3 regions of the Blastococcus sp. SYSU D00922 genome follow, and region 2 is predicted to be linked to each of the others. Evidence: riboswitches for the same ligand, from Rfam matches in the RefSeq annotation. Region 2 holds a riboswitch; each other region holds the start of a gene.
The links. A riboswitch is a leader RNA that binds a small molecule or an ion and turns the genes downstream of it on or off. The one in region 2 is predicted to bind cyclic di-AMP.
Positions count from the first base shown of each region.

Region 1: it holds a riboswitch for cyclic di-AMP, as region 2 does, so the genes downstream of both, ACI78T_RS18825 (aggregation-promoting factor C-terminal-like domain-containing protein) here and ACI78T_RS16450 (peptidoglycan DD-metalloendopeptidase family protein) in region 2, are expected to answer to the same signal.
Region 3: it holds a riboswitch for cyclic di-AMP, as region 2 does, so the genes downstream of both, ACI78T_RS15080 (NlpC/P60 family protein) here and ACI78T_RS16450 (peptidoglycan DD-metalloendopeptidase family protein) in region 2, are expected to answer to the same signal.

Region 1 is NZ_JBJGZL010000017.1:30,297-40,154, forward strand. It holds gene ACI78T_RS18810 (hypothetical protein) at 1-51, opposite strand, end outside; gene ACI78T_RS18815 (glycoside hydrolase family 3 N-terminal domain-containing protein) at 186-1,361, shown strand; gene ACI78T_RS18820 (DUF72 domain-containing protein) at 1,363-2,088, opposite strand; gene ACI78T_RS18825 (aggregation-promoting factor C-terminal-like domain-containing protein) at 2,188-2,955, opposite strand; cyclic di-AMP (ydaO/yuaA leader) riboswitch at 3,169-3,308, opposite strand; gene ACI78T_RS18830 (class I SAM-dependent methyltransferase) at 3,436-4,083, opposite strand; gene ACI78T_RS18835 (GNAT family N-acetyltransferase) at 4,105-5,115, opposite strand; gene ACI78T_RS18840 (SDR family NAD(P)-dependent oxidoreductase) at 5,148-5,990, opposite strand; gene ACI78T_RS18845 (flavin-containing monooxygenase) at 5,990-7,492, opposite strand; gene ACI78T_RS18850 (TetR/AcrR family transcriptional regulator) at 7,629-8,288, shown strand; gene ACI78T_RS18855 (SMP-30/gluconolactonase/LRE family protein) at 8,314-9,246, opposite strand; gene ACI78T_RS18860 (universal stress protein) at 9,243-9,752, opposite strand; gene ACI78T_RS18865 (hypothetical protein) at 9,838-9,858, opposite strand, start outside.
Region 2 is NZ_JBJGZL010000012.1:70,742-80,599, reverse strand. It holds gene ACI78T_RS16480 (beta-ketoacyl-[acyl-carrier-protein] synthase family protein) at 1-888, shown strand, start outside; gene ACI78T_RS16475 (acyl-CoA carboxylase subunit beta) at 909-2,321, shown strand; gene ACI78T_RS16470 (DUF3145 domain-containing protein) at 2,449-2,949, opposite strand; gene ACI78T_RS16465 (diguanylate cyclase domain-containing protein) at 3,339-4,478, opposite strand; gene ACI78T_RS16460 (maleylpyruvate isomerase family mycothiol-dependent enzyme) at 4,629-5,522, shown strand; gene ACI78T_RS16455 (TVP38/TMEM64 family protein) at 5,519-6,193, opposite strand; gene ACI78T_RS16450 (peptidoglycan DD-metalloendopeptidase family protein) at 6,227-7,444, opposite strand; cyclic di-AMP (ydaO/yuaA leader) riboswitch at 7,456-7,608, opposite strand; tRNA gene ACI78T_RS16445 (tRNA-Ile) at 7,825-7,898, shown strand; gene ACI78T_RS16440 (copper chaperone PCu(A)C) at 7,917-8,450, opposite strand; gene ACI78T_RS16435 (basic amino acid/polyamine antiporter) at 8,471-9,858, opposite strand, start outside.
Region 3 is NZ_JBJGZL010000010.1:73,984-83,841, forward strand. It holds gene qcrC (cytochrome bc1 complex diheme cytochrome c subunit) at 1-398, opposite strand, end outside; gene ctaE (aa3-type cytochrome oxidase subunit III) at 406-1,020, opposite strand; gene ACI78T_RS15050 (hypothetical protein) at 1,154-1,594, shown strand; gene trpD (anthranilate phosphoribosyltransferase) at 1,602-2,657, shown strand; gene ACI78T_RS15060 (Lrp/AsnC family transcriptional regulator) at 2,654-2,941, opposite strand; gene ACI78T_RS15065 (DEDD exonuclease domain-containing protein) at 2,938-4,761, opposite strand; gene ACI78T_RS15070 (D-alanyl-D-alanine carboxypeptidase family protein) at 4,952-6,694, shown strand; gene ACI78T_RS15075 (hypothetical protein) at 6,773-7,111, shown strand; cyclic di-AMP (ydaO/yuaA leader) riboswitch at 7,301-7,481, shown strand; gene ACI78T_RS15080 (NlpC/P60 family protein) at 7,607-8,578, shown strand; gene ACI78T_RS15085 (M48 family metallopeptidase) at 8,664-9,858, shown strand, end outside.

The DNA of each region.
Region 1 (9,858 bases), on a different contig from region 2:
CAGCTTGCCGGTCGCCGTCTGGGGCTCTGGTCTCTCCTGCTCACCGGCCATGACCCGACCGTATTACCCGGGCCGGACGACGGCGAGCGGCCGGCACCGGGGTGTCGCGGGTGCCCCGCGGCCCGCTCAGCGGCGACGATGCGAGGACCACCGCAGCGTCGCCCTGCCCTCCCGGGAGGACTTCCATGCTCACCGCCGGACACCGCGTGTCCGTCCCCGTCGTCGTGCTCGCCCTGTCCCTCCTGGCGACCGCGTGCGGGTCGGACGCGCCCACCGGTCCCCGGGCGCAGACGTCGTCCAGCTCCCCCACGACGGCCTCGACCACGCCGGCGGACCCGGTCGAGGTCGCGCTGGCGGGGCTCGACCGTCGGGCGCAGGTCGCCCAGCTGTTCGTCGCCGGCGTGCCGCTGGACGACCTCGGCAGCGGGGACGCGGTGGCGGAGAGCGGCGTGGGCGGGCTCTTCATGGCCGGCCGGTCCACGGCCGCCGCGGAGGAGCTGGCGCAGGTGAGCCAGCGCTGGCAGGCCGCGGCCCCCGGTCCGGGGCTGTGGGTGGCCGCCGACCAGGAGGGCGGCGACGTGCAGACCCTCCGCGGCCCCGGCTTCGAGCGCCTGCCGTCGGCGCTCCAGCAGGGGTCGATGCCCCCGGCCGACCTCGCGGCGCTCGCCCAGGGCATGGGGGCGGCGCTGAGCAGCGCCGGGGTGAACCTCGACCTCGCCCCCGTCGCAGACGTCGTCCCGCCGGGCAACGAGCAGGCCAACGAGCCGATCGGCTACTACGACCGCCAGTACGGCAGCACGCCCGAGGCGGTGGCGGCCGCGGCCGGCACCGTCGTCGAGGGGCTGGGCGGCGCCGGCGTCACCGCCACCCTCAAGCACTTCCCCGGCCTCGGGCGGGTGCAGGCCAACACCGACACCTCCGCGGACGTGACCGACACCGTCACGACCGCCGACGACCCGCAGGTGGCGCTGTTCGGCCAGCTCGCGGCCTCGGCCGCCTCACCGTTCGTCATGGTGTCGTCGGCGACCTACGCCCAGATCGACCCCGACGACCAGGCGGCCTTCTCGTCCGTGGTCCTCATGGGTCTGCTGCGCGGGCGCCTGGGCTTCGACGGCGTGGTCATCTCCGACGACCTGGGCAACGCGGAGGCGGTCAGCGCGGTGCCCCCGGGCGACCGCGCGGTGCGGTTCATCGCCGCCGGCGGCACCCTCGTGCTCACCGTCGACCCGGAGCTGGTGCCCGAGATGATCGACGCCATCCTGGCCCGCGACGCGAGCGACCCGGTGTTCGCCCGCACCGTGGACGCGGCCGTGCGCACCGCACTCACCGCGAAGCAGCGGGCCGGCCTCCTCGAGGGGTGAGTCAGCCGAGGAGGTCGCGGAGCCGCTCGGCGTTGCGGACCGCGTGCCCGTACCCGTCGTTGTTGAAGTAGACGTACACGTCGCGACCGGAGGCGGCCCACTCCCCCACCCGGTCGGCCCACCAGCGGAGGTCGTCCTCGCCGTAGGACCCGGCGTAGAGGTGCGCCGGATCGGGCCCGTGCATGCGGACGTAGACGAACGGCGCGGTCGCGCGCAGGACGCAGGGCAGCTGCGCGCCGCTCATGACGCAGTAGGCGGCGCCGTGCCGCTCCAGGAGCGCGAACACCGCGTCGTCGTGCCAGCTGGGGTGCCGGAACTCGACCGCCACCCGCATCCAGGCGGGCAGCCGCTCGAGGACGTAGGCCAGCCGGGCGTCGTCGCGCTGGTGGGCGGGGTGCAGCTGGAGCAGGAGGACCGCGCGGCGGTCGCCGAGCTCGTGCCAGGCGGAGGTCAGCCGCGGCAGCCAGGGCTCCGGCCCGTAGAGCCGCTTGGCGTGGGTGAGCCCGCGGGGCGCCTTGACCGAGAGCTGGAAGCCCGGCGGCAGCCGGCGACGCCAGCTCGCGAAGCCGGCGTCGCGCGGCCACCGGTAGAAGCTGGCGTTCAACTCGACGGTGCCGAACCGGCGCACGTAGTGCGCCAGCCGGTCACGGGACGGCGTCCCCGGCGGGTACAGGACGCCGTCCCAGTGGTCGTAGCTCCACCCCGACGTCCCGATGTGCACGGCCACGACGACCTGCTACCCCGCTTCTCGAGTGTTCTGCGTGCTCCAGGGGTCCTGCAGCACCCCGGGAGCGGGAGCAACACTCGAGAAGCGGGGATCAGCGGATCAGTACCAGCCGCTGGACTGCGACTTGGCCCACGCGCCGCACGGCGAGCCGTAGGCCTTCTCGATGTAGATGAGGCCCGCGTCGATCTGGCGGTAGCCGTCCGACGTCTTGGCGATGCCGGTGCCGGCCCAGGTGGAGTCGAGGAACTGGGCGATCCCGTACGCAGTGCTGCTCGGGTTCTGCGCGTTCGGGTTCCAGCCGCTCTCCTTGCCCCAGAGGCTCTCGAGGCAGCTGAACTCGCCGGCGCTGCCGACCTTGCTCATCGCGTACTCCTTGTAGGAGCCGGCGGGAGCAACGGCGGCGTTGGTGCCCTGGCCGGGGCGCGCGGCGGCGGCCTCGGCCTCGGCGGCACGGGCGGCCTCGGCGCGGGCGGCCTCCTCGGCGGCGGCCTTGGCGGCGGCCTGCTCGGCGGCGATGCGGTCGAGCTCGGCCTGGACGGCGGCGTCCTGGGCGGCCTTGGCGGTGGCCTGCTCGGCGTCCCGCTCGGCGCGGCTGGCGGCCAGCTGCTCGAGCGAGCCGACGACGTCGCCCTGCAGCTTCTGCGGGGTCTGGGCGCTGACGCCGAGCTGCTCGGCGACGCTGACCGACTGGGGCTGCGCGGCGTCGGCCTGGGCGGGCGGCCCGCCGGCGGTGACGACGCCGACGATCAGCGCGCCCGCGGCGGCGGTCGAGAGGTACAGGGCGGGACGGCGGCCCTTCGCGGGCAGCCGGGTGCCGCGCGCGCGGAGGGCGGCGGCGGACGAGGACAGGGTGGTGCGGATGTTCATGGGGTGCGTGTGCTCCGGATGACGGCGCAGCGGTACGGCCCGCGCTCAGAGGGCGCGGGCGATCCACTGCTGTGTGGCGACGGGCAGCGCGGCGGGCGGTCGCCCGGCGGACCGCATCAGCGCAGGGGTCTCCCGCGCGACGGTCCGGATCGGCTGCTGCGTGCAAGGTCTGCCCGAGGGCGGGCCGTGCTGCTGCTCTCCGTTTCTTCGGTCTCTTCCGTGGCCGCCTACCGAGTTAGCTGACGGATTCGGGCGGGAAGCAGCCCTACCCACCCCGAGCCTGGGCTCGGAGCAGGATTCACCCCAGTACTGCGGTGGGTCCCCGGCTCGCCCGTGTGGTGGGCGACTCGGCGGCGCCCGGCGCGGCCTCCCCCGGTGGGGCAGGAACAACCGGCCGGACCCAGCCAACGTAGCCGCCGTTATCGAGTCGTGACAACGCCGGATCCGAAATCGGCGACGTGATGCTTCTCGCCCCACCCGTCACGGCAGTCTCCAGACCGTCGTCCGCCGAACCTGTGGTCCTTCGGTGTCCGGGACGTCGAACATCGCCAACCGCTGCAGGCGGTCGACCGGCACGTATGGCCGACCGGGGTCGCCCAGGAACACCTCCGCGCCCCGCGCGCGGGCAGCCTCCAGCCACGGCAGGACGCGCTCGCTCATCACGCGGTCGTAGCAGACGTCGCCGGCCAGGACGACGTCGACGACCGGCGGGTCCTCGCCCAGGACGTCGCCGAGCACGGCGATCGGTGGCACCCCGTTGGCCTCGGCGTTCACGGCGACCGCCGCGTGCGAGAACGGGTCGATGTCGCTGGCGCTGACCTGCGCGGCGCCGGCCAGCGCGGCGGCGATCGCGACGAGCCCGCTGCCGGCGCCCAGGTCCAGCACCGACCGGCCGGCGACGACGCCCGGCTGGTCGAGGACGTGCCGGGCGAGGGCCTGGCCGCCGGGCCAGGCGGCGGCCCAGAAGGGCGGGTCGGTGGGCGCCACGCCCCGCTCGGTCTCGATCGCCTCCCACAGCGCGACGACGTCCGCGGCGACGTGCAGGATCACCTCGGGGACGAGCGAGGGCCGCTCCGGCCGGGTGTGGTCGCGGACGAACTGGGCGGGGACGGCGCGGTCGGACGGCACGCCTCCAGTCAACCGGACGCCTCAGACCCCCGGCACCCGCGTGGACCAGGCGGAGAACTGCCCGGCCGGCCGGAAGCCCAGCGCCTCGTTCACCGCCACCATGGGCCGGTTGCCCTCGGAGTTGTAGGTGCTGATCCGGCGCACCGACGGGAAGGAGGCCGCCAGCTCCCGCAGCACCGCCACCTTCATGCGGGCGCCCAGCCGGTGGCCGCGGTGCTCGCGCAGGACGAGCGTGCCCGCCTGCTGTGCCCGGACCGGCACCGACAGCGGGATCTGCAGATCGGTGTAGCCGACCAGGCGGCCGTCGTGGACGGCGCCAGCAGAGACCACCGTCCGGCCGCGGGCCAGGGACACGGCCTCGACCTCCCGGATGCGGGCGCCGTCCCAGTCCTCCTCCTCGACGGGCAGGTCGCCCTGCGGTGCGTCCGTCGTCATCCGCCGGGCGAGCAGGGCGCGGTCCTCGAGCAGCGCGTCGGGAGTGCGGTCCCGCCAGGTGACGACCTCGTAGCCCGCGCCCGCTGCCGTCGCGTCCTCCTCCAGCGCGGCGAGGCGGCCCTCGGGCACCGGCAGGTCGAGGTCGCGCCGGGTCTCCAGCAGGTCGCAGGACCACCCGTGCCGCTCGGCGAACGCGCGGCCGGGGTTGTCCGGCACCGGCTCGTCGACGTCGGCGATGGCCACCGTGCGGCTGTGCGCCGCCGCGAGGGCCAGCGCCTCGGCGAGCAGGGCGCTGCCGATGCCGCGGCGCCGGTGGGCGGGGTGGACGGCGAGGTCGAGGATCGCGACCGACGTGTTGTCGCGCTCGGGCAGGATCAGCCGCAGCGCACCGGCGACCGCGCCGTCGACGACGGCGGCGCAGTGCGTGCCGGTGCGCGAGCCGCCCGCGGTGAGCAGCTCACGGCCGATCGCGACGTGGTCGGCCGCGGGGCGGGGCGGTTCGTCGGGGCGCTCGGCCAGCGAGGCCGCGGCCCAGACGGCGCACCAGTCGGCGAAGAGGGCGTCGTCCGGGCCGAGCTCGACGAGGCGGGAGGTCACCTCCCGGTTCTACCGCCCGGCACAACCGGATTTCAGGCGGCCGGCGGCTTCGCGGGCGCCGCCCGGCGCGCGATCAGCTTCCAGTAGCTACCGGGCGTCAGGCGGACGAGCACGTCCGGGACCTTGGCGCTCCAGCCGATGAGCAGCCGCGGCCGGCGCTCCTCGATCGCCTCGACGATCTGCGCGGCGGCCTTCTCGGGCGGCATGCGCAGGAGCTTGGCGAACTGCTTGCGGCCGGCCTCGTACTCCTCGATCGAGACGCCGGACCCGGTGCGCGCGCTCTCGGCGATGCGGGTCTTGATGCCCCCGGGGTGCACGACGGTGACGCCGACCTCGTCCTCCGCCAGCTCGTGCCGCACGGCCTCGGAGAAGCCGCGGACGGCGAACTTGCTGGCCGAGTAGGCGGCCTGCCCGGCGGGGGCGAAGATGCCGAAGACGCTGGAGACGTTGACCAGGTGCGCTCCGGGGTGCGCCTTGAGCACCGGGAGCAGGGCGTGGGTGAGCCGCACGACGGCCCGGAAATTGACCGCCATGACCCAGTCGAACTCCTCGAGGGTCACCTGGTCGAAGCGGCCGCCGAGCGCGACGCCGGCGTTGTTGACCAGCAGCGTGGTCTCCGGGTGCTCGGCGGCGAGCGTCGCGGCCAGGGCGTCGGTCTGCGCGTCGTCGGACAGGTCCGCGACGTGCGTCGTGACGGTCAGGCCCGGGTGGGCGGCCCGGGTCCGGTCGGCGACGTCGCCCAGCCGGTCCTTGTCCCGGTCGACGAGCACGAGGTGGCTGCCGCGGGCCGCGAGCTGGGCCGCGAGCGCCTCGCCGATGCCGCTGGCGGCGCCGGTGACGACCGCGGTGCCGCCGGCGAACTGGTAGGGACCCATCAGGCGACCGCCTTCTCCGTCGTCGTGGCGGGCACGCGCTGGAACGTCATGCCCTCGTCCTCGAGCGAGCCCCGCCGCATGAGCTGGACGTCGCGGATGTAGTTCTGGTGCAGCCGCCACGGCTTGCGCCGCCCCTGCTTGGGGAGGTCTGCCAGGCTGCGCTGCACGTACCCCGACGACAGGTCGAGGAACGGCTGGTCGGCGCCCTCGGGTGGCGCGACCGGCGTGGCGGAGACGTAGCCCTCGGCGTCGAGGTGGTTGAGCAGCCGGCAGACGTAGCGGTTGACCAGGTCCGCCTTGAGCGTCCACGAGGCGTTCGTGTAGCCGATGACCATCGTGAAGTTGGGGACGCCCGAGAGCATCATCCCCTTGTACGAGACGGTCTTCGAGACGTCGACCCGCTCGCCGTCGAGGCTCAGCGTCATGCCGCCCATCGGGAGCAGGTTGAGCCCGGTCGCCGTGACGATCACGTCGGCGTCGAGGTGCTCGCCGGACTCCAGCTGGATGCCCTTCTCGGTGAAGGCGGCGATCCGGCCGGTGGCGATGGACGCCTGGCCGCGGCGCAGCGCGCGGAACAGGTCGCCGTCGGGCACCAGGCACAACCGCTGGTCCCAGGGGTTGTACGGCGGGTTGAAGTGCGTGTCGACGTCGACACCCGGCAGCTGCTTCTGCGTGAGCCGGCGCAGCAGCTTCTTCGCGGCCGACGGGAAGCGCTGGCTGAACTGGTAGAACGCCGTCGACATCAGGACGTTCTTCCACCGGACGATCGGATAGGCGACCTTCACCGGCAGCTTGTTGCGCAGGAACGTGGCCAGGGGGTCGCGGCCCGGGAGCGCCATGATGTAGCTGGGCGTCCGCTGCAGCATCGTCACGTGCTCGGCGTCCCCGGCCAGGTTGGGCACCAGGGTGACGGCGGTGGCCCCGCTGCCGATGACGACGATGCGCTTGCCGGTCCCGTCGAAGTCCTCGGGCCAGTGCTGCGGGTGGATGATCTCGCCGGTGAACCGCTCCTCGCCCTCGAACGTCGGGCGGAAGCCCTCGTCGTAGCGGTAGTAGCCGGAGCAGACCTGCAGCCACGAGCAGGTGAGCCGGACCGTGTTCCCGCTGTCGGTCCGCCGGGCGGTGACCGTCCAGCGCGCGTCGGCGGCCGACCAGTCGGCCGAGAGCACCTGGTGGTGGAAGCGGATCTTCGAGTCGACGCCGTACTCGCGGGCGGTGTCCTGGATGTAGGTGCGGATCGCCTCTCCGTCGGCGATCGCCTTGGAGTCCTTCCACGGCCGGAAGGCGTAGCCGAGGGTGAACATGTCGGAGTCCGACCGGATGCCCGGGTAGCGGAAGAGGTCCCAGGTGCCACCGATGGCGCCCCGGGACTCGAGGATCGCGTAGGACCTGCCCGGGCACTCCTCCTGGAGGTGGCAGGCGGCGCCGATCCCGGACAGGCCGGCTCCGACGATCAGGACGTCGACGTGCTCGGTGGGCTGCTCGAGGTGCTCCGGGGCCATGCATGTCTCCTGCGTCCGGGCCGGCCGCCGCCGGCGAGGGGTCGGCGCTGAACCCTGCGGCACCGACGTTATCGACGCCCTGTCGAACGAGTCAACAGGGTGTTGAGAAACGGCCTGCGCGCGGTATCCTCCGGACATGGCTGTGCCGTTGAGCGGGCCCCTGGGCGAGCCGCCCCCCCGCGGACGCCGTACCGCGCGCCCGTCGGGCGACGACCGCGAGCTCGCCATCCTCGCCACCGCCGAACGGCTGCTGGCGGAGAAGCCGCTCAGCGCGATCTCCGTCGACGACCTGGCCCGGGGCGCCGGCATCTCGCGGCCGACCTTCTACTTCTACTTCGCGTCCAAGGACGCCGTGCTGCTCACGCTGCTCGACCGCGTGGTCGCCGAGGCCGACGCCGCCACCCTCGACGCGTCCCTGCTCCCGGGCGCCGGGCCGCGGGAGGGCTGGCGACTGGCGATCACGACGTACTTCGAGACGTTCCGCGCGCACCGTGCGCTCACCCTCGCGTGGGCGGAGGCCCGCTCGACCAACGCGGAGATCCGCGAGCTGTGGGCGCGGGTGTTCGACCAGTGGGCCCTGCGGTGCGCCGACGCGATCGAGGCCGAGCGGGCGCGCGGCGCGGCACCGCCCGGGCCGCCCGCGCGCGACCTCGCCGTCCTGCTGACCTCGATGAACGAGCGCGCCCTGTACGCCACGTTCAGCGGCGACGGGCCCGCGGTCGCCGAGTCCGCCGTCGTCGAGGTGCTGCTCGAGGTGTGGCTCCGGACGATCTACGGGACCGCCCCCACCGGCTGACCCGTGATGGTCAGGAGGGCCCGTGTCAGCGGGGGACGGCGGCCAGCGTCTCGCCGGTCAGGCTGCCGAGCCACACCGTCCCGCCGGCCTCCCGGACGCCGGTGAGCATGCTGAACCCGTCGACGGTGCCGGTGCGCTCGCGCACGACGCGGCCGTCGAGGCCGAGACCCACGGCGCCCACCGCGGGGTGGGCCGAGGGCTGCCACCGCTCCGGCACCCGCCCGACCGCCGCGCGGAGCGGGAGGGGCAGGCGCTGGATGACGTCGAGCGCCGGCACGCGCCGGCTGGCCAGGGCCACCCAGATCAGGCCGTCGGAGCCCAGCGCGATGTTGTCCGGGTAGCCCCAGAGGTCGTCGGCCAGCACGTCGCTGCAGCCGGCCCGCGCCCCGGTCAGCCACACCCGCCGGATCCGGCGGGCACCGGTCTCCGCCACGGCGACGTACGAGCCGTCGGAGGCCAGCGCCACCCCGTTCGCGAACTCGAGCCCGCCGAGCACCTCGGTGACCTCACCGGAGGGGTCCCGCCGGAACAGCCGGCCGCTGCGCGTGCGCCACAGCAGGTCCTCGCGCCAGCGCGGGATGGGGAAGCGGGTCGAGGAGTCGGTGAACCAGATGGTGCCGTCGGGCGCGACCGCGGCGTTGTTGACCGCGCAGAGCGGCCGGCCGCCCACGCGGTCGACGAGCGTCCGGACGGCGCCGCTCCCGGGCGCGACGGCGAGCAGCCCGGCGTCGGAGGCGCAGACGAGCACCTCGCCGGTGCCGAGCAGCTCCAGCCCCAGCGGGCGGCCGGGCACCCGGGCCACCGTGGCGACGGTGCCGTCGGATGGGTCGAGGCGGAGCACCCGGCCGTCGTCGACACCGGTGAGCACGCGCCCCTCGTGGTCGACCACCACGTCCTCGGGCCCGTGCCCCCCGACGGGGAAGAGCCGGACGCCGGCGAATCCCTCCGGGGCGCTCACCCGGCGGGGACGACGCTGCCCGACGGCGCCTCGATCTCCCGGCCGGTGACCCCGGTCCGGACGACGGTCACCGGGCAGGGGGCGTGGTGCACCAGCTGGTCGCTGACGGAGCCGAGGAGCAACCCGCGGAAGCCGCCGCGCCCGCGGGCGCCCATGACGAGCAGGTTCGCCCCCTCGGCCGCGGTCATGAGCCCCTGTGCCGGCGCCTTGTGCACCGCGTGGCAGGTGACCCGCACGGACGGGTCGAGCCCCGCCGCCTTGACGTGCGCGGACAGCTCGTCGAGCACCGCCTTCTCCCACTCCGGCAGCGGCGGCACGTACCCCGGCGTCCAGGTGCTGGGCTGCGGCGCGGTCATCATCGCCCAGGCGCGGACCACGTGGAGGTCGAGGTCGGCCCGGCAGGCGAGGCGCCCGGCCCAGACCAGCGCCTCCTGCGCGCTCTTGGAGCCGTCGTGCCCGACGACGATCCCGCCCTCGACGCGTACGGCCTCGCAGACGTCGCTCATCGCTGCCTCCCTCGGTCCGGCCTGGTCACGGCGCAGCCCTAGCTTCTCACCAGGGGTGCGGTCCGGTGGACGCCGGGCGGCGGGCTCAGTGCGGCACGGGCGCGGG
Region 2 (9,858 bases):
CAGGACGACGTCCTGGAGGAGAAGGGCCCCAAGCGGGTGTCCCCCTTCACCATCCCGATGCTCATGCCCAACGGTCCCGCCGCGGCCGTCGGCCTGGCGGTCGGCGCCAAGGGCGGCGTGCACGCGCCCGTCAGCGCCTGCGCGTCCGGCGCGGAGGCCATCCGCTGGGGCCTGGACCTGCTGCGCTTCGACCGCGCCGACGTCGTCCTCGTCGGCGGCACCGAGGCCTGCGTGCACCCGCTGCCGATGGCCGGCTTCGCCGCGATGCGCGCGATGTCGACCCGCAACGACGAGCCCGAGCGCGCCTCGCGGCCGTTCGACAAGGCCCGCGACGGCTTCGTGCTCGGCGAGGGTGCGGCCGCGATCGTGCTCGAGCGCGCCGACGCGGCGAAGGCCCGCGGTGCCCGCGTCCACGCGCGGCTGGCCGGGGCGGGCGCCACCGCCGACGGCTACGACCTGGTCGCCCCGCACCCCGAGGGCGAGGGTGCCGGCCGGGCGATCGGCGCCGCGATCCGCGACGCCGGCCTCACCCAGACCGACATCGGCCACGTCAACGCGCACGCCACCTCGACGCCGGTGGGCGACACCGCCGAGGCGGCCGCGATCCGCAGCGCGATCGGCGAGCACGTGCTGGTCACCGCCACCAAGAGCCAGACCGGCCACCTGCTCGGCGCCGCCGGGGCGCTGGAGTCGGTGTTCACGATCCTCGCGTTGCGGGAGCAGGTCGTGCCCGCGACCGCGAACCTCGACGACCCGGACGACGACGCGGCCGTCCAGGCCCTCGACATCGTGCGCCACGAGCCCCGGCGCACCACACTCACCGCCGCCGTGAACGACTCGTTCGGCTTCGGCGGCCACAACATCGCGCTGGTCTTCACGACGGCCTGACCCAGGACCCCGAGGTACCCGTGACCACAGTGCAGGCCGCCCCCGTCCTCCCCTCCCCCGATCCGCGCGACCCCGAGGACCGCCTCCAGCGGTTCTTCGACGACGGCTCGATGCAGCTGCTCGCCGCTCGCGACACCTCCGGTGTGCTCGCGGCGCGAGGCACGGTGGCCGGCAGCCCGGTCGTCGCCTTCTGCACCGACGCGACGGTGATGGGCGGCGCGATGGGCGTCGACGGGTGCCGGCACATCGTCGACGCCATCGACACCGCGCTTCGCGAGCGGGTGCCCTCGGTCGGCATCTGGCACTCCGGCGGCGCCCGGCTGGCCGAGGGCGTCACCGCGCTGCACGCCGTCGGCGAGGTGTTCGCCGCGATGGTGCGGGCGTCCGGCCGGATCCCGCAGATCTCGGTCGTGCTCGGCCCGGCTGCCGGTGGTGCCGCCTACGGGCCGGCCCTCACCGACCTCGTGATCATGGGGCCCGCCGGCCGCGTGTTCGTCACGGGCCCGGACGTCGTCCGCTCGGTCACCGGCGAGGTCGTCGACCAGGAGCAGCTCGGCGGACCGGACACGCACGGCCGGCGCAGCGGCGTCGTGCACGTGGTCACCGACTCCGAGCCGGCGGCGCTGGAGACCGCCCGCATGGCCGTCGACCTGCTGGCCGCGCAGGGCACGTTCGCGCCGGCCGAGGACGAGGAGGACGTCGACCTCAGCGCCTTCCTGCCCGAGCAGAAGCAGCGCGCCTACGACGTCAAGCCGCTGATCGCCGGTGTGCTCGACGGGCCGGGCCTGGAGCTGCACCCGCGGTTCGCGCCGAACGTCGTCACCACGCTGGGCCGGCTGGCCGGGCGGACCGTCGGCGTCATCGCGAACAACCCGCTGCGCCTCGGTGGCTGCCTCGACTCCGCGTCGGCCGAGAAGGCGGCGCGGTTCGTGCGGATGTGCGACGCCTTCGGGATCCCACTGGTCGTGCTGGTCGACGTCCCCGGCTACCTGCCCGGCGTCGGCCAGGAGTGGGACGGCGTCGTGCGGCGCGGGGCGAAGCTGCTGCACGCCTTCGCCGAGGCCGTCGTGCCGCGGGTGACGCTGGTGACCCGCAAGTCCTTCGGCGGCGCGTACATCGCGATGAACGCCCGCTCGCTGGGCGCCACCACCGTCTTCGCGTGGCCGGGTGCCGAGGTCGCCGTCATGGGCGCGAAGGCCGCGGTCGGCATCCTGCACCGCAAGAAGCTGGCCGCCGTCCCGCCCGGGGAGCGCGAGGCGCTGCACGCGCAGCTGGCCGAGGAGCACGAGCGGATCGCCGGCGGTGTGAACCGGGCGCTGCAGATCGGCGTCGTCGACGAGGTCGTCGAGGCCTCGCAGACCAAGCGCCGGCTGGTGGCCGCGCTCGCCGCCGCCCCGCCCGGACGCGGCGCGCACGGCAACATCCCGCTCTAGCCCCGGGAACCCGGGCAAAGAGAAAGGCCGCCCGGACGCCGCTTCCCCGACGGCGCCCGGACGACCTGGCTCTCAGGCTACGACGACTTCCGGGACCGGGGCCGGGTCTCGTAGCGGAATCGTGACGTCAGACGACCTGGTGCAGCCAGGTCACGGGGCTGCCGTCGCCGGCGTGGCGGTAGACCTCGAGGTCGGAGTCCCACGCGGCGCCGAGCAGCTCGTCGACGCCGTGGCGGAAGGCCTCGGCCGACGTCGCCGTGGCCGCCAGGTGCCGCAGCTGCTGCTCGCTGATCATGATGTCGCCGTTGGCGCTGGTCGGCGCACGGAAGACGCCGTGCCCGGGCACGTAGGACATCCGCTCGCCGTCGTTGCCGTGGCTGGCTTCCTCGGTGACCTCGAAGCGGAGCATCGGCCACGCGCGCAGCGCAGCGACGAGGCGGGCGCCGGTACCGGGCGCACCGGTCCAGGCGACCTCGGCACGGAACGAGCCGTGCGCCGCGGGCTGCTCAGCCCACGACAGGGAGACCGGCGCGCCGACGACGCGTTCGAGCGCCCACTCGACATGCTGGCAGAGCGCCTTCGGGCACGCGTGCACGAAGACGACACCCTGGGTAGACCGTCGCTGCACGAGGCACCTCCATCGACTCGATTGGTCTCGTCTTCCCCTACGGACCAGTCGATTCGGTGACGCGCTGTATTCGGCAGTGACGAAGCAGGGCTTCCGTGACCAGTTTGCACGATCGAGGGGTGATCGCGCCAGCCCAGTCGTGACGGTTGGGACGAATGTGACGGATGGTCACTGCTGGTGCGTCTTGTCGCTGGTCAAACGCCAATACCACGACCGGCGCCGTGTCGTCCAGCAGAGCGCGCGCGTTCCGGAGGGGCGCGCGGGAGCGCCTCGACGACCCGCCGGACGGCTGATCCGGCGACGTGATCCAGATCGCTGGCCTCGTGACGCACGGTAGTCGACGGAGCGGCTCGGCGGTACCTGCGACTCGCGGTACCCCCGCAGCGGGGTCAGTACGCGAGCATCGTGACGCGGTCGCCGCCACCGCTCTTGGAGCGGTACATCGCCGCATCGGCGCGGTGCATCAGGTCCTCGACGTCGTCCCCGGGCTCGACCTCGGCGACGCCGACGCTCGCGGTCACGCCCTGTGGGCCGCCCACCTGGGCGACGGCGGCACGGAGGCGCTCGGCGAGCATCTCGCCCGACGAGCTCACGGAGGTGTCGGCCAGGACGGCGAACTCGTCGCCGCCCAGCCGGGCCACCGTGTCGGTCTCCCGGACCGCGGCACCGAGCGCGGCGCCCACGGCGCGGAGCATCGCGTCGCCGGCCGCGTGCCCGCCTGCGTCGTTGACGGCCTTGAACCCGTCGAGGTCGACGAGGCAGACGACGGTCTGGTGGCCCCAGGCGGCGTCGTGGACGGCGTTGGTGACCCGCTCGAGGAACGCCCGGCGGTTGGGGATGCCGGTCAGCGGGTCGGTCGCGGCCAGGGTCTCCTGCGTGCGGATGAGCATGACCTGGCGGTCGTAGGCGGCCCAGGAGTTGGCCGAGGCCATGGCGCACACCATCGTGATCGAGCCGAGCAGGCAGAGGAAGAACAGGCCGGAGGTGCTGACGTCGGGCAGCTCCACGAAGAGGAGGTAGCTGCCGGTCATCACGCTCCCCATCGCGACCACGCCGTAGGGCGAGTAGGCGACGGCCATGAAGGTCAGGGTGAGGAAGAGCAGGCCGTCCAGCGGGCTCGACGAGCCGCCGTCCAGCCGGGTGCCGACGATCACCACGACCGTCGTGAGCACGCTCCACGCGTAGAACAGCGACGGCCCGCGGGAGTCGCGCATCATCGCCTCGAGCGGCAGGAGCAGCAGGCCAGGGACCCCGACGATGACGAGGCCCGCGAGGGCCAGGATGACCGGGTGGTGCCGGCCGGGCGTCTCGGTGAGGAAGGTGTAGCCGACGACCGTCCACGCGGCGACCTCGGTGAGCAGCACGCCGTAGCGGACGTGGCGGACCCAGTAGGCGGCCCGGTCGTCGTCCTCGGCGAGCGGTCGGTAGAGCCCCGCGCGCAGCGCGGCGGCCAGCCGGCGCACAGGGCCCGGCCGGGCGACGACGGGCGCGGTGGCGGCCCGGCGGTCTCCAGGCGGTCGTTCGGTCACGGATCTGCGATCGGCCCGGTCCACACCTTCCTTGACCCGCCCCTCACCCCACGGGGGGAGAGCGATTGCCGGGCGGACGTGGCGCGTGCCACGCGATGACCTGCGGTTCTCCATGCCTGCCCGCTCCCGGCCGCGGGTAGGGCGACTCCCGTGGGACGACACCAGGGCATGGCGGACGCCGGGCGCGACGAGGTCGCGGGCCGGGTGCTGCGGGCGTGGGACGTGTTCATCGAGCAGGCGGCGTCGGTCGACCTCGACCGCCCCTCGCGGCTCCGCGGCTGGCGGGCGCAGGAGATCTGCGTGCACCTCGGCTGCTGGGACGACCACACCGCGATGGCCGACCTCATCGCCTCGGCACGCGCGGGAGGAACGGGCACTCCACCGGACGTCGACGCCACCAACGCCCGGGTGACCGCCGCGCACCGCGACGCCTCGCGGGAGGAGGTGCTGGAGGGGCTGCGGCGCAACCGCGAGGCGACGGCCCGCTACCTCGCCGAGGAGCCCGAGGATCTGGACACCGCGCTCACCGTCTCGGTCGTCGGGCGCATCCCGCTGCTGAGCGTCGTCCTGGGGCAGGCCTACGAGCTCGCCGTCCACGGCCTGGACCTGGTGTCGTGCGGCGCCGCTCCCCCGCCGCCCGACGTCCTGCAGTCAGGCCTGGCCGCGCTGGCCGACGTCACGGGCGGGCTGGCCGCCTCCATGGCGATCGACGGCGAGGTCACCCTGGCGACCCCGGACGGCGGCTGGACGTTCGTCTCGTCCGGCGGTGGGTGGACGGTCCACCAGGTGCCGGCCGGGCGGATCGAGGGCCCCGCGGTCGAGGGGCCGGCCGATCTGCTGTTGGAAGCGGCCTCGGGGCGGATCAACCCCGTGCCGGCCGTCGCGCGCCGGAAGCTCAAGGTGCACGACGTGGGCGGCCTCCTCCAGCTCGCGCCGATCGTGCAGGCGGTCCCCGGCATCCCGGGCGGCCCGATCCTCCAGCTCGCCGCGCGCACCGTCGGCGGCGCCGGCGGCATGCTCGGACGGCTGTTCCGGAAGGGCTAGACCGGCTCCCGCTCGGGCGCCGGACGCCGCCGGCGCCACGCCAGGAAGCCGACCCCGGCGAGCACGAGGACCACGACGCCGACCGGCACGACGGTGACGGTCGTGGCCCAGTGCGCCAGGACGCCGGCCGAGGCGCCGACCCCGACCTGCACCAGGGTGCTCGGGACGAGCCCAAGCGCGGTCGACAGCGTGTAGGGCCCGAGCCGGACGGCGGTGAGGCCCGCGCCGTAGCTGAGGACGACGAACGGCATGACCGGGAGGAGCCGCCCGGCGAGCAGCGCCCAGAAGCCCCTGTCGAGCATGAGCCGGTCGACGCGCTCCATCCGCTTCCCGGCCAGGCGCGCGACGGCCGGGCGGCCGAGCAGGCGAGCGAGGCCGAAGGCGGCCAGCCCGCCCAGGAGCCCGCCGGCGAGGGCCACCGCCAGGCCCGCCTGGAAGCCGACGACCACGCCGAGCAGCACCGAGACGGCCGACCGCGGGACCGGCGCCAGCAGCACGACGGCGACGCCGAGGACGATCCCGGCCCAGGTCCAGGGGCCGGCGCCGTCGACCCAGGTCCGCACCGTGCCGACGTCGGGGAGCTCGACGGTGACCGCGAGGAGCAGCCCGGCGAGCACCACCAGGCCGAGGACGGCGGCACGCACCCAGGTGCTGTCGACCGCCGTCCTCACCCGTCCATCCTCACCCGGGGCGGACGCCCGGGGTCAGCAACCCCCGCCGAGAGAGATGCCGCGAGCGCTCAGCCACGGCACGGGGTTCACCCGGTTCGCGTAGAGGCCGCCGGTGTGCACCTCGAAGTGCAGGTGCGGTCCGGTCGACTGGCCGCGGTTGCCGACCTCGGCGATCTGCTGGCCGGCCGTCACGACCTGCCCGGCGGACACGAACATCTGGTTGACGTGCCCGTAGAGGGTGATGGTCCCGTCGCCGTGCTGGACCGCGACCGCCAGGCCGAAGCCGCTGGCCGGGCCGGCCTGCAGGACGATGCCGTCGGCCGGCGTGAAGACCGGCGTGCCGATCGGGGCGGCGATGTCGACGCCGGCGTGCAGCGTGCCCCACCGGTTGCCGTAGCAGGAGGTGACCCGGCCCGTGGTCGGGGCGATCGCGCCGGCCGCCGCGGTGAGCGTGCTCGCGGCCGCCCCCGCCTGCTGGGCCGCCCAGGCGGCCTCGGCGTCCCGGGCACCCTGCAGCGCGAGGAGGCGGATCTCGGCTTCGCGCAGCTGCCCGTCGAGCGCGGCCTTCTCCGCGGCGGCGGCGTCGAAGGTGCCCTGCGCGGCGGCCAGCTGCTCGTTGACCGCGGCCTCCTTCTCCGCCGCGGTGCGGGCGAGCCGGTCCCGCTCGGCGACGGCGGTGCGCGCCGCCCGGTCCGCACGGCGCTCCCGGATCTCGGCCGCCTCCAGCTGGTCGAGCACCTCCATGCGCTGCTCGCCCAGGTGCTCGAGCGTGGCCGCCTGCTGGAGCACCTCGGTCGGGCTGTCGGCGTCGAGCAGGATCGCGACGTCACCGAACGTGTCGTCGCCGCCCATGTAGGCCTCCCGGCCGACGTCCGAGACCTGCTCCTCGGCGTCGTCCACGGCGCCGCGCGCCTCGGCGAGCCGGGTGGCGGTGGCGGTGGCCTCCTCCTGGGCGGCGGCCAGGGCGGCCTGCGCCGCGAGCGCCTCGCCGGCGGCGGCCTCCGCCTCGACGGTGAGCCGCTGGAGGGTCTCCTCCGCCTCGGCAACGCGGGCCGAGATCTCGGCGACCCGGGCTTCGACGGCGTCGTGCTCGCTCTGCGCCTCGGCGGTGCGGTCGCCCGGAGCGGCGTGGGCCGTCGCGGTGCTCAGCAGGAGGGCCGCGAGGGCTCCGGCGACGAGGCCGGCCCGCCTGGTGCGGTGCCGGAGCTGGTTCTGGGCAGGGGTGATCTCGGTGTGGTGCAGGGTCGCCAAGGCGACGCGTCTCCTGTTCTCCGCGACCGCCTACCGAGTTAGCTGACGGGTTCGGGCCGGAAATGCCCTACTCACCCGCGTCCCCGAAACGCGCGGGCGTGATTCACCCCAGTACTGCGGTGGTTCCCCGGTCCGCGCGGACATCGGTCCGGCACGGTTCGGCGGGGCCCGGCCGATGCCCTCTGGGTTCGAGGGCGGCAGCTCGTCCGGACCGCGGACGACGGTACGTGGGGCAGGAGTGAAAGTCACGGCGAGATAACGAGCCGCAGGTCAGCCCTCCGAGCCGCGGCGGACGGCCCTCGCCGGGACCGGAAACCGCCGGTTCCGAGCCCCTCCACCACCCGTTCCCGGAGGGGCCATCTGGCAGGCTGGAGGCCGTCGGGGCGGTAGCTCAGCCGGTCAGAGCATGGGACTCATAATCCCTGGGTCGTGGGTTCGAGCCCCACCCGCCCCACTCGAGTCCCCGGGTGCCTCAGAGCGGCGGGCTGAACCTGTCCGGGCGCACGTCGGTGTAGGTGCCGACGGGCACGCTCAGGGTCAGCGAGCCTGCATCCCGGAACTCGAACGTGACCGGGACGTCCAGGCCGCTGCGCAGCCGCTCCTGCAGCCCCGTCAGCTCCAGGTGCGCCCCAGCCACGTCGCGGACCACGGCGACTCCGCCCGGCGGCACTGTCACCGCGACGTCGGCGTCCGGTGGGTCGTCGCCGTCGCGGAGCACGACCTCGTCGGCAACGTCGCTGCTCGCCCCTATGAGCTCGTCCTCGTCCTCGCCGTCGTTGGCGATCGTCAGGAGCAGGGCGGCGCTGTCGCCGGCGACGTGGAAGCTGCCGCGTGTCCCGGGAGAGGCGATGGACACGCTGAGCAGCCGGAGGGGGCCGATCCGACCGTCGACGCTGTCGAGCTGGAACCTCGTGTGCTCGTAGCTCGACGGGCCGGTCCGCAGCGCGCTGCAACCGGCGAGCAGGACAACGAGCAGGAGCGTCGCGACGAACCCGGCGCGCTTCACGTCGCCTCCAGGGAGTGGCGTCAGATGGCGATGAAGCCGGTCGCCAGGCCGGCGATGCCGGTGATCCCGGCGGCCACGATGACGGCGCAGAGCACCGCCTCGGTGGGGCTGAAGATCCGGCGGCCCCGTTCGCTCCGCGCCTTCACGTACAGCACCGTGGCCGGGGCGAGGATCACCGTCGCCAGCAGGAGGAAGGTCAGGCCGGCGGCCTCGAACAGGAACAAGGTGTACGCGGTGGCGATCCCGGCGACGACGGCCTCCTTGCGCCGCGTCCGCCGGTCGACACCGTCGTACGACTCCCCCGTCAGACCCAGTTTCAGGGCGTAGGCGGCAGCGAGGAAGTACGGGATCAGCGCGAGGCAGGTGCTCAGGTCGAGCATGAAGTTCAGCGCGTCGGTCAGGACCAGGGTCGCCGCGAGGAGTCCTTGCACGGCCAGCGAGGTGACGACGAGCGCGGTGATGGGGGTGCTCCGGTCGTTCTCCCTGCCGAGGAAGGCGGGCATGTCGTCGTTGCGGGCGGGGATGAACATCACCTCGGCCGCCATCAGCGTCCACGCCAGGTACGCGCCCAGCACCGACACGACGACGGCCGCGCTGATGAACCAGCGCCCCCAGTCCCCGACCACCGATTCGAACACCCCGATCATCGACGGCTGACGCGTCGCCGCGATCTCCGGCTGCGGCAAGACGGCGTAGCTCGACAGCGTCACCAACGAGAAGATCGACAGCACGCTGAGGAAGCCCAGGACCGTCGCCCGTCCGACGTCCTCGCGCCGCCTGGCGTACCGCGAGTAGACGCTGGCGCCCTCGATGCCGATGAACACGAACGTCGTGATGATCATCGTGTTGCGGATCTGCTCGTCCAGGGAGCCCAGGTCGCCGTAGCCGGTTGCGATCCAGTTGTCCGCGAAGACACCGGCGTCGAACGCGATGAACAGCACGACGACGAAGACCAGGATCGGCAGGATCTTGAACACCGTCACGATCCGGTTGATGACGGCGGCGTCGCGGACCCCACGCGCGATGAGGGAGTGGAAGAACCAGACCCCGGCCGTGCCGAGGGCGACGGCGAGAACCGTGTCGCCGTCGCCGAAGGCCGGGAAGAAGGCACCGAGGGTCGCGGTGATGAAGACCCAGTAGAAGGTGTTGCCTGCGACGGTGCTCGCCCAGAACCCGATGGCGGAGTTGAAGCCGACGTAGTCGCCGAAACCGGCCTTGGCGTAGATGAAGACGCCGGAGTCCAGGTCGGGCTTGCGGATGGCGAGGTTCTGGAAGACGAAGGCGAGCATCAGCATGCCCGCCCCCGCGATCGCCCATGCGATCAGCGATCCGAGGATCCCCGTCGCCACGCCGAAGCGGGCGGGCAGGGAGAACACCCCGGCGCCGACCATGCTGCCGACGACCATCG
Region 3 (9,858 bases), on a different contig from region 2:
TCGGAGAAGACGGCGGGCTTGTCCGGCGCCTGGGCCTCCTGGCGGACGAGCGGCATGCGGCCGGTGTGCACCTGGAAGTACACGGCGGCCTCGCCGACCCCGATGAGGGACGGGCCGCGGTTCGGGACGCCCTCGAGGTTCTCGCCGTGGCAGGTGATGCAGCTGCGCTCGTAGAGCTCGCGGCCGGCGGCCTCGGCGGCCGACTCGGTCGTGTCGTCGGCGGCCTGCGCCGGGGCGAACACCGAGTACAGCGCGCCGGTGAGGACCAGGGCGGTCATCAGGCCGGCGACGTTGGCCAGACGGCGGCGGTGCTTCGAGCGGCGCCGGGCACGGGCCCGGCGTGCGGGGTTGCCGTCGTCAGCGAGCACGGCCTCGGACTGCGGGTTCGTGGTGGACACCGGTTCCCTAGCGGATCAGGTAGATCGTGGCGAAGAGCCCGACCCACACGACGTCGACGAAGTGCCAGTAGTAGGAGACCACGATCGCGGCGGTCGCCTGTGCTGGCGTGAACCGGCCCATGGTGGACCGGATGAGCAGGTAGACGAAGGCGACGAGACCCCCGATGACGTGCAGCGCGTGGAAGCCCGTCGTGAGGTAGAAGACCGACCCGTACGTCGACGACGAGATCGACGTGTCGTGGTCCATCACGAGCACCCGGTACTCGTTGGCCTGCGCCAGCACGAAGACCAGGCCCATCACGAAGGTGATCGTGAACCACCTGCGGAGGCCGTAGACGTTGCCGTTCTCCGCCGCGAACACACCGAACTGGCAGGTCACCGAGGAGAGCACCAGGATGACCGTGAAGACGGTGGCGTAGGGCAGGTTCAGCTCGGTCGGCTCCGGCGGCCACCCATCGGTGGCGCGGGCTCGCGCGGTGAAGTACATGGCGAACAGGCCGGCGAAGAACATGAGCTCGCTGGAGAGCCAGATGATCGTGCCGACGCTGACCATGTTCGGTCGGGTCAGGGAGTGCACCCGCGATGTGTCGAAGGTGCTGCTCGCGACGGGGGCCGTTGTCACGAGGGTCATCATGGCATCGGGCGGGGCCCGGTACGACCGCGGGTGCGATGGGCGTGGCGGCAATGTGATCAGCTCTTCACCGATACCGCGTCTGCTCGGGGATCTGCCCTGCTCTGCCGCTAGGCTCCGCGGCGTGAGCACCGTCTCCGACACCTCCCGCAGCGACTCAGCGCCGGCCACCGTGGTGGTCTACAGCCACCGTCCGGAGGTCCGCGACGCCGTCCGGACGGCGGTCGGGCGGCGCCCCGCGCCCGACGTCGGTCCCGTGACGTGGTTGGAGTGCGAGACCGGCGAGGAGGTCGTGGCCACCGTCGACGCCGGCGGCGTCGACCTCTGCATCCTCGACGGCGAGGCGCAGCCGACCGGTGGCCTGGCGGTCGCCCGCACGCTGGACCAGGAGGTCGTCGACCGGCCCGCCGTCTGCGTGCTCATCGCCCGCCAGCCCGACCGCTGGCTGGCGCACTGGTCGCGCGCGGAGGGCACGCTGCCGCTGCCGATCGACCCGCTCACCGCCCCTGGCGTGGTGGCGGACCTGCTGCGCGAGCACGCGCAGCGCCCCGTCGTCCGCCGGTGAGCCGCCGGTGAGCGCGCCCGACCCGGGACGGCGGACCTGGCCCCAGCTGCTGAACCGGCTGCTGGCCCGCCAGGACCTCTCCGCCGCCGACACCACGTGGGCGATGCGCGAGATCATGACCGGGGAGGCCACCCCCGTGCAGGTCGCCGCCTTCGCCGTGGCACTGCGCGCCAAGGGGGAGTCGGCCGAGGAGGTCGCCGGGCTGGCGGCGGAGATGCTCGCCCAGGCGACGCCCGTGCAGCTCTCCCGCGACTGCGTCGACATCGTCGGCACCGGGGGCGACGGCGCGCACACGGTGAACATCTCCACGATGGCGGCGGTCGTCGCCGCGGCCGCCGGCGTGCCGGTGGCCAAGCACGGTGGCCGTGCCGCGTCGTCGTCCTCCGGGGCCGCCGACGTGCTCGAGGCCCTCGGCGTCCGGATCGAGCTGCCGGCTCCCGGCGTGGCGCGCTGCGTGGAGGAGGCCGGCATCGGCTTCTTCTTCGCGCCGGTGTTCCACCCGGGCATGCGGCACGCGGGCCCGGCGCGCCGGGAGATGGGCATCGGCACGGTGTTCAACTTCCTGGGGCCGCTGACCAACCCCGCTCGTCCTGGCGCCGCCGCCATCGGCTGCGCGGACGCCCGCATGGCGCCGGTGATGGCCGACGTCCTCGCCGCCCGCGGCGGCCGTGCGCTGGTGTTCCGGGGCGACGACGGGCTGGACGAGCTGACGACGGCGACGACCTCGTCGGTGTGGGTGGTGCGGGGCGGGGAGGTCGAGCCCGACCGCCTCGACCCCTCGGCGCTCGGCATCCCCGCCTCGACGGCCGAGGCGCTGCGCGGCGGCCCGCCGGAGTTCAACGCCGACGTGTTCCGCCGGGTGCTCGCGGGGGAGGAGGGGCCGGTCCGCGACGCGGTCCTCCTGAACGCCGCCGCCGCGCTGGCCGCCTTCGACGAGCGCCCCGCCCGCCTCCACGACGCCATCGCGGCCGGCATGGAACGTGCGGCGGCCGCCATCGACGACGGCCGTGCGACCGCGCAACTCCAGCGCTGGGTGACCGTGAGCCAGGCGGCCGGCAGCTAGTCGGCGGTGTCGAAGCCGATCGAGAACGCGGCGTCGAGGTCGTGCCGCGAGTAGGCGCGGAAGGCGATGTGCGTCTCGGTCTCCAGGACGCCGGGCACCTTGTTGATGCGGCCGGCGATGACCTCCGCGATCTGCTCGAACTCGCGCACCCGCACGATGGCGATGAGGTCGACCTCGCCCGCGGTGGAGTAGACCTCGCTGACGCCGTCGAGGTCGGCGATCGCCGCCGCCACCTCGGGGATGGCGTCGGTGGCCGCGTCGATCATCACGATGGCGGTGATCACGCCGGCGAGCCTAGCCGGGACCGCACGGCCGCACCCGCGGTCACCCGCTCCGGGCGGGCCCGCGTGCTCAGCGAGCGGTCGTCGGCGAACGGGTTGCGCTCGGTGCGGCCGGTCTCCACCCGCTCCAGGAACGAGCTGAAGCCGCCGGTCCCGGGCGCGGGGCAGGCGAGGGTGCCGGTGAGCTCGACCAGCCGCGTCCCGGGCTTCTCCATCCAGCGCATGATCAGCTCCGTCTCGTCGACGGTGGCCGCCAGCTCGTCCTCCGGCCCGAGGGGGGTCTCCGCGGACGCCAGCAGGCCGGGGAGGGTGCCGCGCACCGAGGTCCCCGTCGGTGCACCGCCGGCGGCGACCAGGCGCCCGCGACGGACGACGGACAGGTGCCAGCCGCCCGAGCCGTCGGCGCGGGCCAGCACGAGCTCCGGGACGGCGGCCAGCGACTCCAGGCGCTGCCGCCGCCGCACGGCCCGCACGAGGGTGGCCACCCGGTCGCGCAGGACGGCGGCGTCCTCGTAGCGCTCCTCGCCGGCGAGCCGCTCCACCCGGCTCAGGAGCGGGGCGACCAGATCGGCGGGGTCGTGGTCGACGGCGGCGCGGAAGACCGAGGCGATCGAGGCGTACTCCTCCACCGACTGGGCGCCGGTGCACGGCGCGCCGCACCTCCCCATGCCGAACAGCACGCACGCCGACGTCGGGATCCGCGGGGAGATCCGCGTCGTGCACTGCCGGAGGGGGAGCGCCTCGTGCACCGCGGCGACGGCGGCGTCGGCGGCGCGCCGGTCGGGGAAAGGGCCCAGGAAGACGCCCGCGCCGGGCCGCACCCGGCGGACGACCGACAGCCGGGGGAAGGGCTCCTCGGTCAGCCGGATCCACAGCGCGCGCTCGGGGAACCGGGAGCGCCGGTTGTAGCGCGGCTTGTGCTCGGCGATCAGCCGCAGCTCGCGGACCGCCGCCTCCAGGTCGTGCGCGCAGGGGATCGCGTCGACCCGCTGGGACAGGGCCACCATCTCGGTGATGCGGCTGCGCTGCTCGCTGGAGGAGAAGTAGCTGCGGACCCGGCTGCGCAGGTCGTTCGACGTCCCCACGTAGAGCGGCTCGTCGCGGGGGCCGCGGAAGAGGTACACGCCGGGACCGCGAGGCACGCTGTCGGCCAGGTGCCGCTTGCGCAGCCGTTCCGGGTCGACCTGCCGGGTGAGGCCGGTCAGCTCCTCGAGCGAGGTGATGCCGAGGGGGCCGAGCCGCTCGAACAGGCCGTGCAGCACGTCGACGGTCGCCCGCGCGTCGTCGAGGGCTCGGTGGGTGGGCGAGGTGGTGGCGGAGAAGTACGGCGCGAGGGTGGCCAGCTTGCAGTTGGGGACCTCGTCGCGGCTGAGCAGCCGCCGGGCCAGCACGGCGGTGTCGACCGACGCCGCCGCCGGCCAGGCGATGCCGCTCTCGGCGCACGCGGCCCTGAGGAACCCGAGGTCGAACGGCGCGTTGTGCGCCACCAGCACCGCGCCGCGGGCGAACTCGAGGAAGCCGGGCAGCACCGCGCCGATCCGCGGCGCCGCGGCGACCATCATCGAGGTGATGCCGGTCAGCACGCTGATGTAGGGCGGGATCTCCCGGCCCGGGTCGACCAGCGTCTGGAACTCGCCCAGCACCACCCCGCCGCGCACCTTGACCGCGCCGATCTCGGTGATCGCGCTGTCCTTGGGAGATCCGCCGGTCGTCTCCAGGTCGACGACGACGAACGTGACGTCGGCCAGCGGGGTGCCGAGCTCGTCGATCGTGACCTGCTCGTACCGGCTCAGCTGCGGGGCGGCAGCGGGAGGGAAGGGCACGGGGCGGACGGTAGGTCGGGGTAATGACACTCTTGTGATGCCGCGCCGGGGGAGGGCGGCGCACGGGATGTCGCCCACGAGTGGGGAACCGGCCTGTTTCGCCTGGCGGTCGGCGGGTGATCAGGACACCATCTCCCCTGGTGGGCCGCGCCCGAGGACGAGCGCGGCCCTGACACGCAGAGGTGGTCTGATGCTCCCGCGCTCCCGGTGGCGCACTGGTGGGACGGCGGCCCGGACGGCCCTCCCCGTCCTCGTGGTCGCCGCGCTCGCGGTCGCCACGGCGCAGCCCGCGGCGGCGGACCCCAGCGACCAGCCCGGCGGTACGTCGGCCGTGCTCGACAGCCGCGCCCTCGACCAGCTGCAGCAGCGGGCCGCCGAGGTGCAGACCGGTCTGCAGGAGCAGCAGACGGAGGTCGCCGCGGCCCGCGAGGAGCAGGTTCGCGCCGAGGAGGCGGTGGCGGCCGCCGAGGCGGTCGTGTCCGACGCCGAGGGCGAGCTCGCCGTCTACCAGCGGGAGGTCGCCAGCTACGCCGCGGCGGTCTACCGCGACGGCGGCGCGGTGACCCCCCTGACGCTGCTGCTCTCCGGGGGTGACCCGGGGGAGGTCGTCGCGGCGATGGGCTTCCTCGACGTCGTCGACGCGCACGCCGCCCAGGTGATCGGCGCCGCCGAGGAGCAGCGGCAGGCGGCGCTCGACGAGCAGGAGCGCGCCGAGGCCGCCCTCGCCCAGGCGCGGGAGCGCGCCGACGCGGTGGCCGCCAAGGTGGCCGAGCTCGAGGCCCAGGCCGACGCGGTCACCGACGAGCTGGACGACGCGCTCAGCGTGGTCGACCGCCAGCTCGCGCAGCTGCAGCAGGAGCAGCTCGACGTCAACGAACGGACGGCGGCCAACTGGCGCGCCTACGTCGAGCAGCTGGCGGCAGCCGGCGTCACCGCCCCGCCGGCCTCGGCGCTGCTCGACCCCGCGGCCGGGCTGCCGCCCGGGCTGGTGCCGGTCGGGGCGAGCGGGGGAGGCGCCCAGCGCGGCGCGGCCCAGCTGCCCCGCCAGCCCTCGTCCTTGCTCGTCCTCCCGGCCGAGACGCTGTCCGCCGTGACCGCCGCCATGGACGCGCTCGGCCGGCCCTACGCCCCGGGCACGGCCGGTCCGGACTCGTGGGACTGCGGTGCGCTGGTGCAGTCGGTGTACGGCGGGGCCGGGGTGGCGCTGCCGGGCAACCAGGCGGAGCTGTTCGCGGTGACGACCCCGGTCGCGCCGGCCGACGTGCTCCCCGGGGACCTGGTGTTCCTGGGGACGCCCGAGGCGGGTCTGGGCCACGTGGGGATCGCCCTGGACACCAAGACCATGCTGGCCGCCGACGCGCGGGCCGGCGCGGTCGTGGTCCGGACGCTGCCCGCCGACCAGGTGCTCGGGCTCGGCCGGCCGACCCTCGGCCAGCGCGCACCGGTCGCCGCTCCGGGGCCCACGGGCGGCGCGCTCAGGATGGAGTGCGGCAACACCGTCTACCCGCCGAGCTACGACGGCGCCCGATCGTGGGGCGGATACCCGAACGGCCTGATCCCGCCGAGCGCGCTGTGCCCGATCGGCGTGGGGTCGCACTCCCTGCGCTGCGACGCGGCGGCGGCCTACAAGGCGATGTCGACGGCCTTCGCCGGCGCCTTCGGGACGCCGATCTGCATCACCGACTCCTACCGGACCTACGCCAGCCAGGTGAAGCTCTACGGGGAGAAGCCGGCGCTGGCCGCCGTCCCGGGCACGAGCAACCACGGCTGGGGGCTCGCCGTCGACCTCTGCGGCGGGATCGAGCGGTTCGGCACGCCCCAGTACGACTGGATGAAGGCCAACGCGGGCCGCTTCGGCTTCCTGCACCCCGACTGGGCGGAGCCCGGGCGGGGCCGCGAGGAGCCCTGGCACTGGGAGTACGCCGGAACCTGAGGCCCCGCGTCCGGCGACGGGCCGGAATTGTCGGTGGCCGCTCCTAGCGTGCGTCTCGACTCACGGAGGAGAAGAGCCATGCTGATCGACTGCGACACCTGCACCGCACGCCCGACGGGCTGCGCCGACTGCGTCGTCACCGTCCTGCTGGGCGCGCCCCCGGGCTGCCAGAGCACCGACCCGGTGGTCGTGCCGCTTCCCGGCCGCGCCCGCGGCACGGTCGACGCGACGGCGGACGACGTGGCCGCGGAGGACGTCGTCGTCCCGCGGCCGGGCGTCGTCGTGGAGTTCGACGACGTCGAGCGGCGGGCCGTCCGAGCCCTCGCCGACGTCGGCCTGGTGCCCCCGCTGCGGCACCGGGAGGGGCACCGCGACGGGTCGGCCGGGGGCGCCGGCAACGGCCGCCGGACCGGCTGACGAGCACCCGGACGGAACGGTCCGCTCCAGGTCACACAGGGCGGAAACCGGCTCGCCCACCTGCGAATACGGCACTCGGAGCGATCTCCGTCACACGGGTCCCAGGAGCCTCGGTTTGTCACGGGGACATCACGGTCGTAGGGTCGGCCGGTCCGACCGAGTGGTCGTCACCCGCTGAGGGGTGACCTCGGACGGGCACCGCCTAATCGCCCGACGGCGCCTGCACAGGTGCTCGACGGTGAGCCGGGGACCCACCGCAGTCCTGGGGTGAGTTCTCCTGCCGGGCCGGTTCGCCGGTGCGCAGGGGATAGGGCCAGTCTTCCCAGCCCGAACCCGTCAGCTAACTCGGTAGGCGGTAGCAGAGGAAGAAACGGAGAGCCGCCGCTCGTGGCGACCCCACACGCCGTACTGTCGCACGCCCTCGAACAGTCGCACCTCCCTCGTCGGTCCGCGTCCGGACACGTCGGATGGCTGCGCTCGGGTCTCCTCCTCGGGGTGACCGCGGCCCTCACGTTCACCGTCCTGCCGGGGACCGCCGCCGCGGACCCGGCCACCGTCACCGACGCCGCCCAGGCCGCGCAGAAGGTCGCCGAGGCCGAGCACCAGCTCGAGGTCGTGACCGAGCAGCTCAACGAGGCGAAGGTCCAGCTCGACGCGCAGCAGGCCGCCGTCGCCGACGCCGAGAAGGCCGCCGCCGAGGCGCAGGCCCAGCTCGACGCGCTCGACGGCCAGGTGCGCCAGCTTGCCCGCTCGGCGTACACCACCGAGGGCTTCTCCCGCCTGGACGTGCTGCTGACCAGCGACTCCGCCGAGGAGTTCGTCCACCAGCTGGGCACGCTCGACGCCATCGCCGGGCACACCACGGCCCAGCTCGCCGAGGTCGCCGACGCCGCGGACGCCGCCGAGTCGGCCCAGGCCGACGCGGCCGAGGCGCGCGCTGCGGCCCAGAAGGCCGTCGACGACATCGCCGCGCAGCAGGAGGAGCTCGAGGGGGACATCGCCGACTACCAGCGGCAGTACGACGCCCTCACCGCGCCCCAGCAGGCGCAGGTCGCCCGGGCGCACGGCGGAACCGAGGCGCAGGCCGTCCCCAGCGGCGTCGTCGCCCCGAGCGGTGCGGCGCAGGTCGCGGTGGACACGGCGCTCGCCCAGGTCGGCGACGCCTACGTCTGGGGCGCCGGCGGCCCCGACTCCTTCGACTGCTCCGGGCTGACGCAGTACGCCTACTCCGCGGCCGGCGTGAGCCTGCCGCACTCGAGCCGGAGCCAGTCCACGATGGGCACCCCCGTCTCGGTGGGTGACCTGCAGCCGGGCGACCTGCTCTTCTACTACAGCCCGACCAGCCACGTGGCCATGTACGTCGGCAACGGGAAGATGGTCCACGCGTCGACGTCGAGCAAGCCGGTCATGGTGGTCGACTTCAACTCGATGAGCGGCTTCACGCACGCCCGCCGCATCGCGGGCTGACCGACCGCACCGCGCCGAGGGCCGGTGACCCGCCCAGGGGTCACCGGCCCTCGTCGTCCCGGCAGGTCCTCATAGGATCGGCCGGGTGACCGCTCGCCGGGCCGCCCTGATCACTGCGGTCGTCCTCGGCGTCGCGCTCGTCGTGGTCATCGCGGTCGCCACCCCGTGGTCGCCGCTGCCGGAGCCGGCCGGCGGCCGCAGCCCGGTCGACCCGACCGCCGGTCTGTCCGCGACCGAGCTGGGCCGCGCCGAGGCCTTCGCGGCGTCGCTGCGGCCGGCGTCGGTCGCCTCGCTGCTCCTGGGCCTGCTCGTGTCGGCCGTGCTCGGCCTGACGCGCCTCGGCTCCCGGCTGGTGCGGGCGGTGGCGGCGCCGCTGGGCGGGGGATGGGTCTGGCAGGTCCTCCTCGGGGTCCTCGCGCTCGCGGTGATCGGCCGCCTGGTCACCCTGCCGCTGTCCGCCTACGGCGAGTCGGTGCGCCACCGGTACGGGCTGTCCACCCGCAGCTGGGGTCTCTGGCTGCGCGACGTCACCGTCTCGACCGCCATCGACGCGGGCCTCACCGCGCTCGGGCTCCTGGTGGTCGTCCTCTTGGCCCGGAAGCTGCCGCGCACCTGGTGGGCGTGGGCCGCGGCGGGCGCCGCCGCCCTCGTCGTCGTCGGCTCCTTCCTCTGGCCGGTGCTGATGGAGCCGGCCTTCAACAGGTTCGAGCCGCTGGCCGCCGGGCAGCTGCGCACCGATCTGCTGGAGCTGGCGGAGGAGAACGGCACGCCGGTCGAGGACGTCCTGGTGTCCGACGCCTCGCGACGGACGACGGCGCTCAACGCCTACGTCTCCGGGTTCGGCTCGACCCGCCGCATCGTCCTGTACGACACGGTGCTCGACCGCCTGCCCGACGCGCAGGTGGAGTCGATCGTCGCGCACGAGCTCGGCCACGTGGCGACCGACGACGTCCTCACCGGGACGCTGATCGGCGCGCTCGGTGCGGGTGCCGGGGTCGCTCTGCTGGGCTGGCTGGTCTCCTCGCCCGCGCTCCTGCGGAGGGCCGGCGCCGACGCGCCGGGTGACCCGCGCGTGATCCCGCTGGTGCTCTTCCTCATGGCCGTCGGCACGCTGGTGGCCACGCCGGTGCAGAACGCGGTGTCCCGGCACATCGAGGCCCGGGCGGACGTGCACGCCCTCGACCTCACCCGGGACCCCGAGGCGTTCGCCGACATGCAGCGCGACCTCGCCGGCTCCAACCTCAACGATCCCGACCCGCCCGCCCTCTGGCAGTGGTTCT